Regions from separate parts of the Nesterenkonia sp. K-15-9-6 genome, predicted to be linked through region 3. Evidence: riboswitches for the same ligand, from Rfam matches in the RefSeq annotation. Region 3 holds a riboswitch; each other region holds the start of a gene.
The links. Region 3 has a riboswitch for S-adenosylmethionine ahead of SD455_RS11255 (methylenetetrahydrofolate reductase). Riboswitches for the same ligand answer to the same signal wherever they lie in the genome.

Region 1: another riboswitch for S-adenosylmethionine. It lies ahead of SD455_RS06085 (nitrite/sulfite reductase); the one in region 3 lies ahead of SD455_RS11255 (methylenetetrahydrofolate reductase).
Region 2: another riboswitch for S-adenosylmethionine. It lies ahead of SD455_RS08545 (flavin reductase family protein); the one in region 3 lies ahead of SD455_RS11255 (methylenetetrahydrofolate reductase).

What each region holds. Positions count from the first base shown of each region.
Region 1 is NZ_JBQYEY010000007.1:7,866-13,423, forward strand. Features, by position in the region: gene cysD (sulfate adenylyltransferase subunit CysD) at 1-254, opposite strand, end outside; gene SD455_RS06080 (phosphoadenylyl-sulfate reductase) at 256-990, opposite strand; gene SD455_RS06085 (nitrite/sulfite reductase) at 987-2,711, opposite strand; SAM riboswitch class I at 2,715-2,801, opposite strand; gene SD455_RS06090 (ABC transporter substrate-binding protein) at 2,965-3,927, opposite strand; gene SD455_RS06095 (ABC transporter permease) at 3,941-4,603, opposite strand; gene SD455_RS06100 (ABC transporter permease) at 4,600-5,253, opposite strand; gene SD455_RS06105 (ABC transporter ATP-binding protein) at 5,253-5,558, opposite strand, start outside.
Region 2 is NZ_JBQYEY010000011.1:34,088-39,645, reverse strand. Features, by position in the region: gene SD455_RS08565 (MetQ/NlpA family ABC transporter substrate-binding protein) at 1-95, opposite strand, end outside; gene SD455_RS08560 (MetQ/NlpA family ABC transporter substrate-binding protein) at 92-1,048, opposite strand; gene SD455_RS08555 (methionine ABC transporter permease) at 1,140-1,802, opposite strand; gene SD455_RS08550 (methionine ABC transporter ATP-binding protein) at 1,802-2,773, opposite strand; SAM riboswitch class I at 2,781-2,892, opposite strand; SAM riboswitch class I at 3,106-3,222, shown strand; gene SD455_RS08545 (flavin reductase family protein) at 3,233-3,850, shown strand; SAM riboswitch class I at 3,965-4,085, shown strand; gene SD455_RS08540 (ABC transporter ATP-binding protein) at 4,213-4,968, shown strand; gene SD455_RS08535 (aliphatic sulfonate ABC transporter substrate-binding protein) at 5,131-5,558, shown strand, end outside.
Region 3 is NZ_JBQYEY010000017.1:6,352-11,909, reverse strand. Features, by position in the region: gene SD455_RS11275 (thermonuclease family protein) at 1-637, opposite strand, end outside; gene SD455_RS11270 (P-II family nitrogen regulator) at 664-966, opposite strand; gene SD455_RS11265 (sodium-dependent bicarbonate transport family permease) at 977-1,909, opposite strand; gene SD455_RS11260 (helix-turn-helix transcriptional regulator) at 2,033-2,320, shown strand; SAM riboswitch class IV at 2,489-2,628, shown strand; gene SD455_RS11255 (methylenetetrahydrofolate reductase) at 2,691-3,695, shown strand; gene metE (5-methyltetrahydropteroyltriglutamate--homocysteine S-methyltransferase) at 3,876-5,558, shown strand, end outside.

The DNA of each region.
Region 1 (5,558 bases), on a different contig from region 3:
TCCTCGAAGTTGTGACCGGTGTCGATGTGCACCACCGGGAAGGGGATCCTCCCGGGCCAGAACGCCTTGGCGGCCAGGTGCAGCATGACCACGGAGTCCTTGCCGCCGGAGAACAGCATGGCCGGCCGATCGAACTCGGCGACGACCTCCCGGATGATGTGGATGGACTCGGCCTCCAGGCGGGCCAGCGCGGACTGGCCGGCGAGGTCGACGACGTCGGCGGCCCGTGGGGCCGCGGCGGTGGCGGTGGTCATCTCAGGCTCCTGTGGCGGTGGTGGTGTGGATGCCGCATTCGACCTTGCCGCTGCCGGCCCAGCGTCCGGAGCGGGGGTCCTCCCCCGGGGCGACCTTCTGGGTGCAGGGTCGGCACCCGATGGACGGATAGCCGTTCTGCAGCAGCAGGTTGACCGGGAGGTCATGGCGGTTCGAGTGGTCGACCAGGTCGTCGAAGGTCCAGGGGGCGACCGGGTTGACCTTGATGAGTCCGTGGAGCTCGTCGAAGGTGACCAGCGGCGTGTCCACGCGGGTGGGCGCCTCATCCCGGCGCACTCCGGTGAACCAGAGCTTGTAGCCGCTCAGCGCCTCCCCGAGAGGCTCCATCTTGCGCATCCGGCAGCAGGCGGCCGGGTCCCTGCCGAACAGGTCCTTGCCGTACTCGGCGTCCTGCTCCGCCACGGTCAGCTTCGGAGTGACGTCGACGACGGTGACGTCGAGACGACGGGCGACCTCATTCCGGGCGGCCAGCGTCTCGGTGAAGTGATAGCCGGTCTCCAGGAACAGCACGTCCACACCGGGCAGCTGCTCCGCGACCAGCGCCGGCAGGACGGCGTCGGCCATGGAGCAGGCGACGGCGACGTCGGCGGTGTCCACATGCCGTGCCGCCCAGCCGATCACCTCCTCGGCGGGGGCGTCCCAGCCGAGCTCCTCGGCGCCGGCGGCGGCCAGGGCGCGCAGCTCCTGGGTGAGGGCGGTGTCGGTCGCGGCGCTCATACCAGCTCGACCTCTCTCTTCTGCAGCTCGGAATCGTCCACCCGGTGGCTCCACTGGGCGAAGGTCTCCCCCGTCTGTCGGCCGTCCAGGTACCGGCGGACCAGCAGCTCCACGTAGTCCACGAGCTCCTCCGCCGTGACCTTCAGCCCTCGCACAGTCCGGCCGAGACCGGCCTCATCGCGGTCCACGAAGGTGAGCCCGCCGCCCAGGTGGACCTGGAAGCCGGGGGTCTTCTCCCCGTCGGCGTCGGGCAGCAGCTGCCCCTTCAGCCCGATGTCCGCGGTCTGGATGCGGGCGCAGGAGTTGGGGCAGCCGTTGATGTGCAGGGTGAGCCGCTCCGGCATCTGCTCGGCGACGTCGGCCAGCCGCTCCTCCAAGGCATCGATGGTCCGGGCCGCCGTGGTCTTGGTCTCCACGATGGCCAGCTTGCAGAATTCGATGCCGGTGCACGCGATGGTGGAGCGCCGGAAGACGCTGGGCCGGGGATCCAGCCCCAGCTCGGCCAAGGCGGCACAGACCGTCTCGACGTCGTCTTCGGCGATGTCGAGGACCACGAGCTTCTGGTGCGGCGTGGTGCGCAGACGGTGGGAGCCGTGACGCTCCAGCAGGTCCGCCAGCTCGATCAGCAGCGTCCCGGAGACCCGACCCACGGTGGGGGTGACGCCGATGTAGCACCGGCCGTCCTTCTGCCGGTGCACGCCGACGTGGTCCCCGGGAGTGTCCGGGGCGGACGGGGCCGGCCCGTCGGTGAGCGTACGGCCCAGGTACTCGTCCTCGATGACCTGGCGGAACCTCTCCGGCCCCCATTCGGCCAGCAGGAACTTCAGCCGGGCCTTGTTGCGCAGGCGACGGAACCCGTAGTCGCGGAAGGTCTGGGTGACGGCATGCCAGACCTCGGCGGCCTCCTCCTGGCGGACGAAGACTCCCAGTCGCTCGGCCAGCCGGGCGTTGGTGGAGAGCCCGCCGCCGACCCACAGGTCGTAGCCGGGGCCATGCTCCGGGTGCACGACGCCCACCAGGGCGAAGTCGTTGATCTCGTGGACCACGTCCTGGCTGGGGTGTCCGGTGATCGCCGACTTGTACTTCCGCGGCAGGTTCGCGAGCTCGGGATCGCCGATGTAGAGCCGAGCGATCTCCTGGATGACAGGGGTGGGGTCGATGATCTCATCGGCGGCGATGCCGGCCACCGGGGAGCCCAGGATCACTCGGGGGGTGTCTCCGCAGGCCTCGGTGGTGCCCAGGCCGACTGCTTCGAGGCGGCGCCAGATCTCCGGGACGTCCTCCACGGCCACCCAGTGCAGCTGGATGTTCTGCCGGTCGGTCACATCGGCGGTGTCCCGGGCGAAGTCTCGGGAGATCTCCCCGATGACACGCAGCTGCTCGGTGGTGAGGGCGCCGCCGTCGATGCGGACCCGCAGCATGAAGAACTTGTCGTCCACCTCTTCGGGCGGCAGCGAGTTGTGGGCCCCGGCCGGCACGCCGGGGCGACGCTGGGTGTAGAGGCCCCACCAGCGAAAGCGGCCGCGGAGGTCGTCCGGGTCGATCGAGTCGAAGCCCTGCTTCGAGTAGATCGTCTCGATGCGCTCCCGGACGTTCAGCCCGTTGTCGGCCTGCTTGAACTCTTCATTGTGGTTCAGCGGCTCGGTGCCGTCGACCTTCCACTGCCCGTTCGGGCGCTTCTTCGGCCGGCGGGCGGACACGGCGGACACGTCAGTGCTCATGCTCCTCCATCGCTCCTGGCGTTAGCACCCGGCTCTCCCGGGTTGCTGCGGCGTCGTCGAGCCAGATCTCTCAGCCGCTCTGGATGGTTGCTGGTGTGAGCACCACGCTACTGGACGCCAGACGGAAAACGAAGATTCCACGTCATATGTCGTCATCTATGTTCATGTGTTCATATGAGTTGCGCGACGGAGTGAGACCTCCCGCAGACACGCGCCATCGACTCCCCGGCGAGGCCGGGCCCTGCTCCGCGGCTCAGGCCTCGTCGAGGCCCTTCTCCGCCAGCCAGTCGGCGGCGACGTCGGCGGCCGACGCCTGGTCGTCCACACTGACGGCGTTGAGCCCGTTGAGCTCCTCCTGCGTCAGTTCGGCCGTGACCTCCTCGATGAGCGCCGCGGCGTCGTCCCCCACAGAGTCGGAGACCAGCGGGAGGATGTTCTGCGGCAGCACCAGATCCTCCGGGTCCTCCAGCATGACGAGGCCGTTCTCCTCGATGGCTGGATCGGCGGAATAGATGTCGGCCACCTGAACGTCCCCGTCGAGCAGCGCCTGCACGGTCAGCGGCCCACCGGAGTCCTCCACCGGGACCAGGGTGACCTCCACCCCGTAGACCTCCTGCAGACCCTCAGGGCCGTAGGGACGAGTCTCGAACTCCGAGTTCGCCGCGATCCGCAGATCCTCATCCACGTTCGCAAGGTCACCGACGCTGCGCAGCTGATGCTCCTGTGCGAACTCCGCGGTCACCACGAAGCTGTCCTGATCGGTGGCCTCCGCCGGCTCCAGGGCGCTGATCCCCTCCGGGAGGCTCTGCTCCAGTCCGGCGAGGATCTCCTCCAGGTCGGAGGCCTCAGGCTCCGCGTCCACGTACTGCAGCAGGTTCCCGGCATATTCGGGGAACACGTCGATGTCCCCGGCCTCCAGCTCCGGCATGTAGACCTCGCGCTGGCCGATGTCGAACTGCCGGTCCACCTCGTGGCCGCCCGCCTCGAGCCGCTGGGCGTAGAGCTCCGCGATGATGGTGTTCGAGTAGTACTGCTGGGAGCCGACCACCAGCGCGCCGCCCTCGGCGCCGGCGTCGTCGTCTCCCCCGTCCGCCAAGGGATCCTCGGCCCCGCAGGCGCTGAGAGCCAGCGCGGCAAGTCCCAGCAGGGCGGCGGAGACGAGGGCAGGACGGCCGAGACGGCCGGGGGCGGGGCTCGAGCAGGACACGGGGACCATCCTCTCCTGGAGCTCAGTGGATCCCGGGGATCCTCCTGAGAATCCGTAGGGCTGCGATGAACAGGGCGTCGACGAGGATCGCCACGGCGATGACCACGAGGGACGCTCCCAGCATCATGGCATAGTCATGGTTGCGCAGGCCCAGGAACAGCGGCCGCCCCAGTCCCCCGGCCCCCACGTAGGCGGCCAGGGTGGCGGTGGCGATGACCTGCAGGGTTGCCAGACGCACCCCGCCCAGGATCAGCCGCAGCCCCAGCGGCACCTCCACGGTCACCAGCACCTGCCACGGGCTGAGCCCCTGGGCGCGCGCGGCGTCGACCACGCGGCGGTCCACCGCCTCCACCCCCGAATAGGCGCCGGCGATGATCGAGGGCACCGCCAGGACCACGAAGGCGATCATCGGGGCCTTCAGCCCGATCCCCACCGCGAGGCCGGCCAAGGTGATGATCCCCAGGGTCGGCAGAGCACGGGCGGCCCCGGTGGAGAGCACGGCCAGCGCCCGGCCCCGCCCGGTGTGGCCGATGACCAGCCCGGCAGGAAGGGCGATCGCCGTGGACAGCACCAGCGCCAGCAGGGTGTACCAGAGGTGCTCGGCCGTGCGGACTCCGAGACCACCCGGACCCGCCCAGGACTCGGCGCTGAGGACCCACTGCAGCGCCTCCATCAGATGGGTCATGAGCCGGCCCGCCTCGCCTGGGTACGCTGCCAGGGCATCGCCAGCCGGCCCAGGCCCACCAGCAGCAGGTCCACGACGACGGCGAGCAGCACGGTCATGATGATGCCGGCGGCGATGGACGGCACGATGCCACGCTGGAACCCGTCGGTGAACAGGGAGCCGAGGCTCGCCACACCCAGGACCGCGGAGACGCTGACCAGACTGATGGTGCTCACGGAGACCACCCGCAGCCCCGCCAGCAGCGCAGGCCCGGCCAGAGGCAGCTCCACTGTGAGGAAGGCGCCCCAGCGGGACTGCCCGACCGCGACCGCGGCCAGCCGGACGTCCTGGGAGACCGCGCCGAAGGCATCCGCGGCGGAACGGACCATCAGCGCCAGACCGAACAGCGTGAGCGCGACGATCACATTGAGAGCGTCCCGCACCCCGGTCCCGATGAGGATCGGCAGGACGATGAACAGCGGCAGCGACGGAATCGCATAGAGCAGACCCGCCGAGCCCAGGAGAGGCTCACGCAGGCGTCCGAGCCGATCGGCGACACGCCCCAACGGAAGGGCCAGCAGGAACGCCGCTGCGACGGCGGGAAGGCTGAGCAGCAGATGGTCGACCGTCAGGCTCAGGATGCGCGGCAGGTTCGCCAGGGCCCAGTCCATCAGCAACCTTCTGGCGACGGGGCCGCAGGCTCCGTGCCGTCCTCTCCCTCGATCAGCCCGACCGGTCTCCCGGTGTCGTCGACGACCGTCCAGCCGCCGCCGACCCGCGGGGAGGCATGCAGCCGCCGCCGTCCGTCCTGCAGCCCCAGGAATCGGGAGACGAAGGCGTCGGCGGGCTCCTCCACCAGCTCCCGGGGCGTGCCGATCTGGGCCACCTCCCCGCCGCTGCGCAGCACGACGATCTGATCCCCCAGGGCGAGTGCCTCGTCGATGTCATGGGTGACGAAGATGATGGTCTTGCGCAG
Region 2 (5,558 bases), on a different contig from region 3:
GCGGCCAGCGCGGCGATGCCCAGTGCACCGCGCTGGAGCCGCCGCCGGGAGAGTGTGGGGGCCTGGGAGGGACGGCCGATGGTGCTGCGGTTCATGCGGTGAAGTCCTCCCAGATCGGCTCGACGGTGTCGAGCGTGAACTCGTCGGTGAAGTCGATGGCGCCGTCGAGGTAGTCCTCGAACCACTGCTGGACCTCCTCGGACTGGAAGGCCTCCTGCAGGGCGGCGGCCTTCTCGGTGTCCTGGAAGCCGGGCGCCCCGGCGACCACGCAGGTGAAGGGGATGCGGACGTCGTCGTCGTCCTCCAGGATCAGCGCGGTCTCGGCGACGTCGTGGCCCGCCTCGGCGACCAGCCGCGCGAAGGCGAAGCCGGCGTCGACGTCCGGCAGGGTCTGTGCGGCGGACTGCTGGTCGATCTCGATGAACTCGAAGTCCTTCGGGTTGTCGATGATGTCCCGCTGCGAGAGCTCGGTGACCTCCTTGGACTCGTCGATCTCCAGGACCCCGGCGTCGGCGAGCAGCTTGATCCCGCGGCCGTTGTTCGCGGTGTCGACCGCCAGGGCGATCTGGGCGCCGTCGGGGAGGTCCTCGATGCTGTCATGCTGCAGCGAGAAGATGCCGCTGGGCGCGTAGTAGACGGAGAACGCGGGCTCCACATCGGTGCCGTTGTCCTGGTTGAACTGCCGCAGGTAGGCGATGTGCTGGAAGAAGTTGGCGTCGTACTCCCCCTGGGCCACCACCTGGTTGGGCTGGATGATGTCGGTGACGTAGGTGGTCTCCAGCTCCCAGCCGTCCTCGGCGAGGATGTCCTTGACGATCTCGGTGGGGTCCTGGAAGGGCGCCGACTCGGTGACGATCATGCTGATCGTGCGGTCGTCGTCGCCCACGGCGTCGGCCAGCCCGCAGGAGGTCAGGGTGAAGGTCCCCACTGCGGCGAGTCCGCCGAGCAGCAGGCTGCGGCGCCCGAGCGGGGAGGAGGCGAGCGAACCGGTGGCCCCGGTCAGCCCGAGCGCGCCGGAGACGCCGGAGGATGTCAGTGTTCTGGGCATGTCACAAGCTTTCGTTGTCAGGGTGCAGCGACCTGCACGCCGGGATGGAGGAGTGCGCACGGAGCGCAGGGGCGGCCGAACCGGCCGGTGGTCAGATGCGCTTGTCGGTGAGCCGCGAGAGGCGGGTGCCACTGAACTGCACGAGCGTCACCAGGGCGATCATCAGCACGATGGCGACCATCATCACCGCGGTCTCATAGCGGTAGTACCCGTACCGGATGGCGAAGTCGCCGATTCCGCCGCCGCCGACCAGTCCGACCATGGCCGAATAGGAGATGAAGCTGACGGTGGTGATCGTGATGGACCCGATGATCGCCGGCTTGGCGTCCACCAGCAGCACATTGCGGATGATCTGTCCGCGAGTGGCCCCCATGGCACGGGAGGCCTCCACCGCCCCGGACCCCAGCTGGGTGATGTTCTGCTCCACCAGCCGGGCGAAGTAGGGAATGGCGTTGACCGTGAGTGGGACGATCGCAGCCGCCGTGCCGACCGTGGTGCCGACGACCAGCCGGGTGAACGGAATGATCGCGATCAGCAGGATGAGGAACGGGAAGGAGCGGACCATATTGACGATCCCGCTGACCAGCGCATGGGCGCGGGGCAGCGGAGCGATTCCGCCCGGGGCATGGATGAACAGCCAGATGCCCAGCGGAGTGCCGAACAGCACCGCCAGCGGGATGGCCACCGCGATCATGGCGAAGGTCTCCAGCATGGCCTGGACGAGTTCGGGCTGCAGTTCGAGGATGCGTTCCATCAGCGACGACCTCCCTCGAACGGCACGGCGGCGAGCAGCTCAGAGGCCGCGAGCCTCCGGGGGCCACGGGGCGGGTCCTGGGGCGCCGGCGGCTCTGCGGACTCTGCCGACTCTGCGGACTCTGCGGACTCTGCCGACTCTGCGGACTCTGCGGCGCGACCCTGGTCCCCGCTCGGCGTCGGCGCCTGCGTCCGGGCGCCGCCGTCACGGTCCACACTGATGCCGTCGCTGACCAGGTACCGGCCGATGGAGGTGTGCGGAGCGAAGCCCTCGCGCTGCAGCTCCCGGGCGGGGAACTGCTCCACCACGCGGCCGGACTCCATGACGGCGACGTGATCGGCCAGGGCCTTGATGACCTCCATCTCGTGGGTCACGATGACCACGGTGATGCCGAGCTCGCGGTTCACGTCGGCGAGATACTGCAGCACCGTCGCCGTGGTGAAGGGGTCCAGGGCGGAGGTCGGCTCGTCACACAGCAGCACCTCCGGCCGAGTGGCCAGGGCGCGAGCGATGGCCACCCGCTGCTTCTGCCCGCCGGAGAGCTGGGCCGGGTACACCTTGGCCTTGTCGGTGATGTCCACGATCTCCAGCGCCTCGGCGGCGCGACGCCGGCGGACGCGACGGTCCTTCTCGCCGGCGAACTTCAGGGACAGCTCCACGTTCTGGGCGACGGTCAGATTGTTCACCAGGTTGAACCCCTGGAAGATCATGCCGATCTGGTGCCGGGCGCGACGCAGAGCCTCGTCGTCGAGGGCGGTCAGCTCCACCCCGCCCACATGCACCTCACCCGAGGTGGGGCGCTCAAGCAGGTTGATGTTGCGCAGCAGCGTGGACTTCCCGGCGCCGGAGAAGCCGATGATCCCCTGGATGCTCCCGCGGGGGATCTCCAAGGAGACGTCATCGACGGCGTGGATGGGCTCCTTGCCCCGGGCAGCGGGGAAGGACGTGGACACATGGCGCAGTGAGATCATCGGGCATTCTCCATCGTCTCTGGCGTTAGCACCGTTCCCCGGGCCGCACTGGGCACGGCTGCTCCGGGTGGTTGCTGCGACGTCGTCGAGCCAGATCTCTCAGTCGCTCTGGATGGGTTCGTTGGGGTCAACCATACGCGCAGCAGATGAACAATCGTCAAGTCAGCGGATTGAGTTCATGTCACGAGGCGTAAGAATGTACAGCCCCCTCGGACTGAGGGAGCCACACTCTGGACGCATCCTGCGCGCCCGCTGGACGGAATATGTCGCCGCGTCTCATCCTGCGAACGGTTCTTTGATCACATCTCTCTGCGGCCGTACGCTGGACACACAGACCATCCCGAGCGGCCGAGAGATCTGGCTCGTCGACGCCGCAGCAACCTTCGGATGCGATCCGCCCCCTCCGGCGGATCCTTCAGAAAAGGTGCTACCGCCAGGACCGATGGGAGTTGATCCGCCATGAGCACCGCACTGGCCGCCGCCGAGCGCCCCACGACCACCGTGGAGGAGACCGTGCCGCACGCGCCCGCTGACACCGGAGCCCGCCCCGCCGTGGGCCGCGCCGCCACCCGGCTGGCCGACGTCGATCCGCTGGAGCTGCGCCGGACCTTCGGCCACTTCCCGCAGGGGGTGGTGGTCGTCGCCGCCGAGGTGGACGGCCGCCCGGAAGGGCTCGTGGCCTCCACCTTCACCATCGGCGTCTCGCTCGAGCCGCCGCTGGCCACGGTGGCGGTGCAGCACAGCTCCACCACCTGGCCGAAGCTGGCCGGGGCGGACACCGAGCTGGGAGTGTCACTGATCGGGCACGGCCAGTCGGAGCTGTGCCGGAAGATCGCCTCCAAGGACCGGGAGAACCGATTCACCGGCCTGAGGACAAGCATCGGCACAGGTGGGTCGATCACCCTGGAGGGTGCGCCCGTCACCTTCACCACCCGCATCTACGACCAGGTCCGGGCCGGCGACCATGACATCGTCGTGCTCGAGCTGCTGGACCTGGCGGTCGAGGACTCCGCCGAGGCGCTGGTGTTCCACCAGAGCGAGTTCAAGAGCCTCGGCCCGCTGTCTCCCGAAGCCTGAGGGCATCCCCCTCCATCCGGGGGCACCGTCGTCGGGCCCACGCCACCCCACATGTCTCACACTGTGACATCACCTTTGCCCGGCCCACGCTGATCCGCGTAGGGTTGAGCACGTACACCATCCCGAGCGGCTGAGAGATCTGGCTCTGTGACGCCGCAGCAACCTTCGGATGCGTCGATCGGCCTCTCTGTGCCCGTCGCATCAGAAAAGGTGCTACCGCCAGGATCGATGGGAGTGAATTTCCTATGGGTTCGTCTGCACCCGCACTCGTGACGCACGAGTCTGACCAGCACCTCTCCGAGCATTCCGGCGGCGTCGCTCTGCTGGACCGTCCCGCCCCCGCAGGGGCCGCCACGCATTCGATGGACGTGCAGCTGCGCGGTGTGGGGCGCGCCTTCGACGGACGCACCGTCCTGCACGACGTCGACCTGCACATCTCCCCCGGCGAGGTGGTCGCCATCCTGGGCGCCTCCGGCTGCGGGAAGTCCACGCTACTGCGCGCCGTCGGCGGTCTCGACGCCGGATGCTCCGGTGAGGTCATCATCGACGGCACCCCGGTGCGCACCTATGACGAACGGACCGCCGTCGGCTTCCAGGAGCCTCGGCTGCTGCCCTGGCGCTCGGTGCACCGCAACGTCTCCCTCGGGCTGCCGCGGCACGTGTCCGCGGCGGAGGGCCGTCGGCGAGTGGATGAGCTGCTCGAACTGGTCGGCCTGGCCGAGCGCGCCCAGCTTCGCCCCCGGGAGATCTCCGGCGGCATGGCGCAGCGCGCCTCGCTGGCCCGGGCCTTGGCCCGCCGCCCCGGCGTGCTCCTGCTGGACGAGCCCTTCGGCGCCCTGGACGCCCTGACCCGGCTGAAGATGCAGGACCTCCTCCTGGACGTCCATGCGCAGACCGGCACCACGGTGCTGCTGGTGACCCACGACGTCGACGAGGCCCTGCAGCTGGCCGACCGAATCCTACTGCTCGGCGCCGACCCGGTGGACCCCGCCCGCGAGGGCGCCACCGTCTCCCGCCTGCTCACCGTTCCGGGCAGCCGGCCGCGTGACCGTGCCTCCGCCGAGCTGGCCGCCCTGCGCGGCGAGCTCCTGGCCGGCCTCGGCGTCGACGCGCACTAGCCCACCCGCCCCGGCCGGACCGCACGTTCCGCTCAGGTCTGACAGTTCAGGACTGACAGGCCGCGCGGCCCGGGCGCTCCCGGCCTCCGCTCGGCGCGGCCGGGCGGAGCCCGAGCTCGACCGGGGCGGCTCCCACCCACGCACGAAAGGTCCCTTCACGACATGCCCAGTCAGACCGACACCTCCTTCTCCCCTGCCCGCTTCCCGCGGCCGCGGTTCCGACGCGCCGCCTCCGCGACGATCGCCGGCGCGGCCGTCGCTCTGCTGGCGACCGGATGCGTGGAGGGCGAGGGATCCGGCGGCACCGCCGAGGGCGAACTGGACACGCTCACCCTCGACTTCGCCACCTACAACCCGCTCAGCCTGGTGATCATGGAGCACGGCTGGCTCGAAGAGGAGCTCTCCGAGGCCGGCACCGAGGTGGAATGGATCCAGTCCCACGGCTCCAACGACGCCAATGAGAAGCTGCGTGCCGAGGCCATCGACGTCGGATCCACGGCCGGCTCCGCCGCCCTGCTGGCGCGCGCCAACGGCGCCCCGCAGCAGATCATCCTCATCGAGAACCAGCCGGAGTGGGCCGCCCTGGTCAC
Region 3 (5,558 bases):
GATCCTCGGCGAAGAGCCCGACGCCGTCCTCCTCCGCCTGAGCCCAGGCCTCTTCCACGGGGCCGAGGAAGCGGTCGTTGGGAGGATAGTGGACCGGAACCCCGAAGCCGTCCCGGGCCATCTGGACGTTCAGCAGCACGTCGTCGGCCCATACTCCGGCGAGCAGGCGGTCATACCGGTCGGTGCGCTCCTGGTCGAACTCCAGGATGACGGGATCCCCCGGGGCGACCAGTGACTCCATATGCGCCGAGGACTCCGGACCCAGACATTCGACCGGCTGGTGAGGGTGCACCGACTCCGGGGTGTCGATGTTCAGGAGCCGAACCCGCTCCTCCTCTCCGTCCAGCTCCACGACGAGCGTATCGCCGTCGACCACGCGCACGAGGGTGGCGTCTTCACCGTCCTCCGACGGCGACGGGGCGGCACCTTCTCCCGGGCTCTGGATCCAGCTGATCAGCGCGCCGAGGAGGACCACCAGCACGAGCCCGAGCAACCACCACAGCAGTCCCTGACTGCCGCTGCGACGGCGTCTGAGCGACCTGCCGCCTCCGGCGCTCCTGGAAGCAGTGTGCAGCGACCGGCGCATCGATTTCCGCACATTCCGGCGCATCTCGTTCTTCAGGTACTGGTCAGGCATGCATATCAGCCTAGGCGGAACCGAGGTCAGAACTTCTCGGGACGCAGCACCTCGACATCGATGACCCACACGGTCATCGCGTAATCCCGGTAGTAGTGCTCCCGCAGATACGCAGAGACCGCCTGAGCGGTGCCCGCGTCACAGACGACCTCCACGCGGATGTTCGCGCTGGCCTCCCAGCCTGCATCGCGCACTCCTCGGCGGCCCTTTCCCCGGGCGTCGGTGATCGTATGCCCACGAGTGCCGAGCTGCTCCAGATCACGCAGGATCTTTCCCTCCAGGGCCGCCTCGGTGACGATGGTCAGCAGTTTGCGCGCGTGCGGTTCCATGAGCCTGCTCCTAGCCATGCACCCAGGTGGCCATGGCGTGGTAGATGGGTATGCCGATCAGGACGTTGAACGGAAAAGTGATGCCCAGGGCGGCGGCCAAGGACAGCGTCGGATTCGCCTCCGGCACGGAGATGCGCATGGCGGCCGGGACCGCGATGTAGGACGCGCTGGCAGCCAGCGTCGCCAGCACCACCGTGCCCCCGAGGGAGAGGCCCAGCAGCATGGCTGTTCCCGTGCCCACCACTGCGGAGAACAGCGGCATACCGATGGCGAATGCGCCCAGAAACACCCCATGTCTCCGGAGCCCTCCTACCTGGCCTGCTGTGATGAGCCCCATCTCCAGGAGGAACAATGCCAGAACCCCCTTGAAGAGGTCCATGAACAGAGGCTCGAGCGGAACGACGCCCTCAGGCCCGGCGGCCCAGCCGATGAGCAGACCCCCTAGCAGGAGCACGATGCCCTTGCCCAGGAACACCTCGTGCATCACCGAGCCCCAGCGTGTGGACCGGCTGACACCCCTGGCGAGCACGATCCCGACGAGGATCGCCGGCACCTCCAGAAGGACCAGCAGCAACGGCATATGTTCTTCGAAAGGCACACCGCGACTGCCGAGATAGGCAACGGCCACAGCGTAGGTGCCGACGCTCACTGAGCCATAGTGCGCGGCGATCGACGCAGCATCCACGCGAGCCAGCCGTCCCAGGAGGCGGAGCACAGGGAACGCGGCGAGGGCGAGGAGGAACCCCATGGCCACCACTCCGACCATCTGCGGCAGCAGCTCACCCAGGGGCTGCTTCGCCAGCTCCACGCCCCCTTTGAGCCCGATGGCCAGCAGCAGCACGATGGTCACCAGCTCATAGACGGCGGCAGGCAGCCGCAGCTCGGAACGCAGCAGTCCGGCCGCGATGCCGAGGACGAAGAAGAGGATGACCGGGTCGAGCATGCGGCGGGTCCTTCCGGGAGGGTCCTGCACGACGGGGCCACCAGGCGGCGACCGCATTGCTGACACACAATACACGACTTTTGTTTCGTGCTTGTTCTGTCACCCTGGATCTATACTGACCCCGTGCCGGATTCAGAGTGGACCTTCCTCACCAACCACGCCCATGTCATCCTCTGCGTCGCCAGAGAGCCCGGCATGCTCGTCCGGGAGATCGCCCGGAAGGTCGGGATCACCGAGCGCGCCGCCCAGCGGATCCTGGCGGATCTGATCGCCGACGGATACGTCGACAAGGAGCGCGAAGGTCGCCGCAATCGATATCGAATCCATCGCGACCGGCCCCTTCGACACCCCCTCGAGCGCCACCACAGCATCGGAGAGCTCCTCGCCACGCTCGGCGACCCTCCTGCATGACACGGTCGATGCACCGCCCCACGAGGCGCGTGGACACGCCTCACACCCTGCGGCACACCCCACGTCGGCGCCGCGTGTTCATTATGTTCATATAGCGTCATCCATGACGTCGGCCCTTCTCTCGCATGCCCGGCCGTGTTAGCGTCGTGGCAGAGAAGAACACCGAAGGATCACGAGAACCGGTCACACAGGCTCTGGCTTGGCCGGTCGGCAACCCTTTCCCGCGTGACGGGGTGCCCCAGATGACGATCCGGCCGCGAAGCTCGTATTCACTGAGATGGATTTATCTTCAGCGGCAAGCACGGCGCAGGGGAAGCCTCCCTGTGGCGCCTCATGAACGATGATGAACGCCCCACACGGAGGACCCTCCATGACACCATCTGTGCCGTCCGCCGGCACTCTGCCTCAGCACGCCCTGGATTCTGACGACCACACGCCGCACACCTCCTACCTGGTGCAGCGCACCCGACGCCGGTCGCTGATCTCTTTCGAGGTCTTCCCGCCGCGTCCCGCCACCGCCGGCCGCGACCCCTGGCGCAGCATCGAGCTGCTGGCCGAGGCCGGTCCGGACTACTTCTCCGTCACCCATGGCCACAACCAGCCCGAGGGGGCCAATCTGGAGGTCATCCGGCACCTGCTCCGGAGCACTCCCTCCCCCGTGATGGCGCACCTCATCAGCGCCGGAAGATCTCCTGCCCAGGTGCGCCGGGCAGTGGAGCAGCTGCTGGACCTCGGCGTCCGGGACGTCCTGGCCCTGCGTGGGGACCCACCGGGCGGTGGCCGGGAGTGGATCCACCAGCCCGCAGGCCTGAACCGCGCCGCCGAGGTGGTGCGTCTGGTCAGGGAGGTGGAGCAGGAGCGCCTCGACCCACCCGAGGGGCCCGGCGCCCGCCCGGTGTCCATCTCAGTGGCCGCCTATCCGCCCTCCGGCACGGACCGGGACCACGAGGCGGACCTGTGCGCACTGTGGGAGAAGCAGGAGGCCGGCGCCGACTACGCCATCACCCAGGTGTTCTATGACCCCGAGGACTACGCCCGCCTGGTGGACGACGCCCGATCCCAGGGCATCCACCTGCCGGTGGTCGCCGGGCTGGCCCCGCTGACCAGCCCCAAGCGGCTGCGACGCCTGGAGGAGATCTCGGGAGTTCCGGTGCCGCAGCACCTGCTCGACTACCTCGACGTCGCCGACCCCGCCGAGCGACGGCGCCGCGGGGTGGCCGCCACGCTGAACCTGATCGACGCGGTCCTCGAGCTCGGATGTCCCGGCCTGCACCTGTTCACCTTCAACCAGCACCCGGCCGCCCTGGCGATCCTCGATCACCTGAGGATCCGAGACGCCGCACGTCAGCAGCGGGTCCTACCCGAGCTGCCCTGACGCCGGAGCACACTGCTCCCTGCCTGACAGGGACCCGTCATTCCTGCGGACCGCGTCGCGGTCGGCTGTCCTGGTGCGCCCTGCGGCCTCGCCCGGAACGAACCGCCCGGGCCCCTGCGATCCGTCCATCACCTGCATCTGACCCCAGACACATCTGACACACATGACAGAGGAGACATCATGACCACCACCCCTGCCCGCCCCGAGGACCAGCCGCCCGCTCAGGTTCCCGCCCTTCCGGCGACCGTGCTCGGCTACCCGCGCATCGGACCGAACCGGGAGATCAAGAAGGCGCTGGAGGCCCATTGGCGCGGCGGAGACGTCGACGCCCTGCAGGAGGCGATCCGGGCTCACCGCTCCCGTACCCTGGGCCATCTGGCAGGCCTGGGCCTGGAGGCGGACTCGGCGATCCCGGCCGACGGCGCCGTGATCGATCAGGTCCTGGACGCCTCGATGCTGCTCGGCCTGGTGCCGCGGCGCTTCCGCGAGGCCGGGTTCTCCGCCGCCTCCCCGGATTCCGGCGAGGGCCTGGCCCTGGTCTCCGCGCTGGCCCGCGGCACCTCCACGGTGGAGCCGCTGGAGCTGACCAAGTGGTTCGACACCAACTATCACTACTACGTGCCGGAGATCGAGCCAGACGTCGCCTTCTCCCCTCAGCCGGACGCCGTCGCCGAGCGCTACCGCACCTTCCGCGATCTGGCCGCAGAGACCGCCGGCGGATCCCTCCCCCGGCCCACCCTGCTGGGCCCGGTGAGCTTCCTGCTGCTGGCCAAGGCCGTCGGCGCGGAGAGCCAGGCCCCGGACGGCACAGCGGGCGACGGCGGAACCGTCCCGCAGGCATCGCGGTTCGACCGGCTCGACGAGCTGGTGACCGCCTACTCCACCCTGCTCCGCGCCCTCCATGACGCCGGCGCGGCCTGGGTGCAGCTGGAGGAGCCCGCGCTGGCCTCCGACGGCTGGGACCTCCCGCGGGAGCAGATCGTCACCGGCCTGCGCACCGCCTACACCGCGTTCGCGGGGCTCACGGAACGCCCGGCCCTGTTCGTGCCGGTGAGCTACGGCACCGCCGGCGACGACGCCCTGGCAGCCCTCGGCGCAGCCGGCGTCGAGGCGGTGGGCCTCGACCTCGAACGTGGCGTGCTCCCCCCGGAGCAGGCCCTGGAGCCGCTGACCGGACGGACTGTGGCCGCCGGCGTCGTCGGCGGACTGAACGTGTGGCGCACCGATGTGGCCCGAGCCGCCGGGCTGCTGGACCAGCTGCGGACGCGGCACGAGGGTCCGCTGACGGTGAGCAGCTCCACGTCGTTGCTGCATGTCCCCCACGACGCCGCCCGAGAGGCGCAGCTGGACCCGCAGGTGGCCGGGTGGCTCGCCTTCGCGGACCAGAAGGTCGGTGAGGTGCTGGCGCTGACCGGTCACCTCTCCGAAGGCCCAGACGCTCTGGAGGGCCTGCGTGCCGACGACGCCTCGCGTCGCAGGCTCCGAGAGCAGCACCCGCAGGTCCGGGTGGAGGCGGTGCGCCGTCGTCTGGACGAGGTGCTGCCCCAGGATCGTCGGCGGGCCGCCGCCGAACACCGGCGGGCCGCCCAACAGGCGGCTCTGGATCTGCCACCGCTGCCGACCACCACGATCGGCTCGTTCCCGCAGACCGCCGAGATCCGCCGAGTGCGGGCCGCCCACCGACGCGGCGCCCTCGACCAGCAGGGATACGAGCAGGCCATCCGCGGGCAGATCGCCGACTGCATCCGCCGCCAGGAGGACCTGGGTCTGGACGTGCTGGTGCATGGCGAGGCGGAGCGCAACGACATGGTCCAGTACTTCGCGGAGAACCTGGAGGGGTTCATCACCACCGCCCACGGCTGG